One region of the Scandinavium manionii genome, then DNA from elsewhere that is predicted to be linked to it. Evidence: predicted binding sites of a transcription regulator. Region 1 holds the regulator's gene; the other holds the start of a gene.
The links. Region 1 encodes LexA, which represses DNA repair genes until DNA is damaged. Its sites were predicted from a motif close to TNCTGTATGTACATACAGNA; they were not measured.

Region 1 (2,205 bases):
CATCGCTGCCGCCGACAATGTGCAGCGCCAGGTCAATCAGAGGGGTGCGGAACACAACAATCACCAGGCCCGCCCCCAGCGCCAGCAGCAGAGGCTGTACCAGCGCGCGAGCCAGACGTACAGGGTCTTGAGCGCCGTAGGCCTGTGCGGTGAGGCCGGTGGTGCTCATGCGCAGGAACAACAACAGCATGAACAGGAAACTGGTCGCCATGGAACCGATCGCCACGCCGCCGAGATAAACAGGACTATCAAGATGACCGATGACCGCCGTATCCACCAGACCCAACAGCGGCACGGTGATATTTGAGAAAATCATCGGCAGCGCGAGACGCCACAATGCCTTGTCTGCAGTGGTGAAGAGCGACATGAGAAAACCTGTGATTGTGAATGGGTAAAACGAAGTGACGCCAGAATAGCGCCACTCTTCCCGTCAAAACTTACGTGCTGATGTTCTGGCGATGTATGCCTGAACGCAACGTGAATTATTGAGGGTGTCTAAAGCTAATTACAGCCACTCGCCGTTGCGAATAACGCCAACCGCCAGCCCTTCGATGGAGAAGCTCTGCTGACGCAGATCGACCACAATCGGAGAAAACTCGCTATTTTCAGGCAACAGTTCAACGGTGCTGCCCTGCTTTTTCAGGCGCTTAACCGTCACTTCATCGTCGATACGGGCGACAACGACCTGACCATTACGCACATCCTGCGTTTTATGAACCGCGAGCAAATCCCCGTCGAGAATACCGATATCACGCATCGACATTCCGCTGACGCGCAGCAGGAAATCGGCGCTCGGCTTGAACATCGCCGGGTCAACCTGGTAGTGGCCTTCGATATGCTGCTGTGCCAGCAGGGGTTCACCCGCCGCAACACGCCCGATCAGCGGGATACCGGTTTCTTCTTCTACCAGAAGACGAATGCCACGAGAGGCACCGGAAACAATCTCAAGAACGCCTTTACGTGCCAGCGCTTTCAAGTGCTCTTCAGCCGCGTTCGGGGAACGGAACCCCAAGCGCTGCGCGATTTCCGCACGCGTTGGCGGCATGCCCGTCTGGCTGATGTGATCCCGGATAAGATCGAACACCTCTTGCTGCCTGGTCGTTAACGCTTTCATTCCGCCCCCTGGGTGCATATACAGTTATGCTGTGAGTATATACAGTTAATGGCGAATTTGGAACCGCAAAACGCACAAAAAACCAGACGTTTGCGTAATTCTGCGGGTGTTATCGATAATGCGACCACAACAGCGTTACCCAGGTGAGTAAGGCGACACCAATTGCCAGAAACACCGCGGCGGAACCCATATCTTTTGCACGACCTGACAGTTCGTGGCGTTCCGTCCCAATGCGGTCAACCACCGCTTCAATCGCACTGTTGATAATTTCCACTATCATCACCAGAAGCACTGAGCCAATCAGTAACACTCGGGTGATGGCATCCACATCTAACCAACAGGCGAGAATGATGGCGATAACGGCGGCAACGCCTTCCTGGCGGAACGCGGCTTCGTTTTGCCATGCGGCACGAAAACCTTTCCAGGAGTAGCCTGCTGCTTTGAAGATTCGGGTTAACCCGGTGGTATCATTTGCCATCAAAAGAACCTTTTACATTATTTAGCATCAATGTCACTGCGCGCCTGACGCGGTAGAACAGATATTCTGTGCACTTTCTGTTATCCTTGCGGCGCATTTGCATGATTAACCAGAGGCTTTACATCGTTTATGTCTGGCTGGCCACGAATTTACTACAAATTACTGAATTTACCATTAAGCGTGCTGGTAAAAAGTAAGTCTATCCCGGCAAATCCTGCTGAGGAACTTGGACTCGATACCTCACGCCCTATTATGTACGTTCTGCCGTATAACTCGAAGGCAGATCTGCTGACTTTACGCGCCCAATGTCTGGCGCACGGTCTTCCGGACCCGCTTGAGCCGCTCGAAATCGACGGCACCGAGCTGCCGCGTTACGTGTTCATTCACGGCGGGCCGCGTGCGTTTACGTATTACACGCCGAAAGAAGAGTCTATCAAGCTGTTCCACAATTATCTGGATTTGCATCGCAGCAATCCAGAACTTGATGTGCAGATGGTGCCGGTGTCCGTGATGTTTGGACGCTCTCCGGGCCGCGAAAAAGGCGAAGTCAACCCGCCGCTGCGCATGATGAATGGCTTCCAGAAATTCTTTGCCGTGACCTGGCTCGGTCGCG
Region 2 (2,205 bases), on a different contig from region 1:
ATGCCCATGGCAGCCCTTAGCGGCGGCGAGAGCATCAGCAGGTCGCGCGGCGGCCCGCTGACATCCTGCCAGACCATGGTGCCGCTTTCGATAGCCTGAAACCCCGCGATGCAGTTCACCAGCGTGGTTTTTCCCATGCCGGGCAGCCCCAGCACGCAGGTGCACTCTCCGGGCGCGAGGTCGAGGCTGAGATTCCACAGAATATGCTGACTTCCGTAATAGTGATTCACTGCACGTAAACTCAACATCGGCTTCTCCTTCGGTGTGGCCGTCAGCGGCGATAAGATTCTGCAAATCCCTTGCCAGAAGAGAAATGCCGCTCGGGAATGATGCGTATTTCGGATTTAACCCCTAAATCAGCCCGTTGAGATGGCGTCAGAACGTAGCCGCTGCACTTTGTCAGTGCTCTGGTGGGTCAACATGTCGGCTGGTGGTGCAGCGCTGATGCTGATTTTGTGAGCAATATCTCATCAGAAAATAAGGGCACTTTTAGATGATTAAAGACAAAAAAGAGCGATAAAAAATTTTTACCGGAGCCTTTTGAGGTGCCGGTGCGTTTTGCGCGAGTGGCAGGGGAGTTGGGCTGCAGGTAGTTATCCACCATTCCTGTGGATAACCATGTGCATTAGAGTTAGAAAACTCACGGTAGGCGAGAGAAGACGCGGCCTGCGTCCAAATTGATGCGAAACGCGGCTTTTCGATATTCTCTTTTTTTATCAATCACTTCGATAAAAGCAATGTCTGTAAGAAAAGTGTCACTGGCTGCCATAAAAGATTCATTACGCATCTTGACAAATGTTAAATGTGGGAATGTTCTGGGGATAACCTGCTGCATCTGGTGTTTTATCTCGTCGCAGGGGAAATTTCCCCCGCAGTTGCACGCCCGTGGAACCGGTAACACAAATACGATAATGCGTTACTGTTTTTTTATCCAGTATTTATTATTGGCAAATTTTGGTGCGGCGAGTAGAATTAATCGTCTGCCCGTTTCCCCTTCATCAGGTTGTCGTTAATGAGTAAACCGTTAAAACTGCATTCCTCTTTCAAACCCTCTGGCGATCAGCCCGAGGCCATTCGTCGTCTGGAAGAAGGGCTTGAAGATGGTCTGGCGCACCAAACGCTGCTCGGAGTAACCGGATCAGGGAAAACGTTTACCATCGCTAACGTCATTGCTGACCTTCAGCGCCCGACGATGGTGTTGGCACCGAATAAAACGCTGGCGGCTCAGCTGTACGGCGAGATGAAAGAGTTCTTCCCGGAAAACGCAGTCGAGTTTTTCGTCTCCTACTATGACTACTACCAGCCGGAAGCCTACGTCCCAAGCTCAGATACCTTTATCGAAAAAGACGCCTCTGTGAACGAACACATTGAACAGATGCGTCTTTCTGCGACCAAGGCACTGCTTGAACGCCGCGACGTGATAGTGGTGGCGTCGGTGTCCGCTATCTACGGTCTGGGTGACCCGGACCTGTATCTGAAGATGATGCTGCACCTGACGGTGGGGATGATAATCGACCAGCGTTCGATTCTGCGTCGTCTCGCCGAGCTGCAATACGCCCGCAACGATCAGGCTTTCCAGCGCGGCACATTCCGCGTACGCGGCGAAGTTATCGACATCTTCCCGGCGGAATCTGACGACATTGCGCTGCGCGTGGAGCTGTTCGACGAAGAGGTTGAGCGGCTGTCGCTGTTTGACCCGCTGACCGGCCATCTGGAATCAACCATTCAGCGCTTTACCGTCTACCCGAAAACGCACTACGTCACGCCGCGCGAGCGAATTGTGCAGGCGATGGAAGAGATCAAAGTTGAGCTGGTCGATCGTCGCAAAGTGCTGCTGGAAAACAACAAGCTGCTGGAAGAACAACGTCTTTCCCAGCGTACCCAGTTTGATTTGGAAATGATGAACGAGCTGGGCTACTGCTCGGGCATTGAAAACTACTCGCGCTATCTCTCCGGGCGTGGTCCGGGCGAGCCGCCGCCGACGCTGTTTGACTACCTGCCGGCCGACGGTCTGCTGGTTATCGATGAATCCCACGTGACCGTACCGCAGATTGGCGGCATGTATCGCGGTGATCGGGCGCGTAAAGAAACGCTGGTGGAATACGGCTTCCGTTTGCCGTCGGCGCTGGACAACCGCCCGCTGAAATTTGAAGAATTTGAAAACCTGGTGCCACAGACCATTTATGTGTCGGCCACACCCGGCAA

Region 2: a site for LexA is predicted at 918-937, ahead of uvrB (excinuclease ABC subunit UvrB). Genes of this name have one in related genera too.

What each region holds. Positions count from the first base shown of each region.
Region 1 is NZ_JALIGC010000038.1:527,162-529,366, forward strand. Features, by position in the region: gene dinF (MATE family efflux transporter DinF) at 1-367, opposite strand, end outside; gene lexA (transcriptional repressor LexA) at 506-1,114, opposite strand; gene MUU51_RS14370 (diacylglycerol kinase) at 1,224-1,592, opposite strand; gene plsB (glycerol-3-phosphate 1-O-acyltransferase PlsB) at 1,722-2,205, shown strand, end outside.
Region 2 is NZ_JALIGC010000040.1:273,408-275,612, reverse strand. Features, by position in the region: gene MUU51_RS19060 (ABC transporter ATP-binding protein) at 1-248, opposite strand, end outside; gene uvrB (excinuclease ABC subunit UvrB) at 1,013-2,205, shown strand, end outside.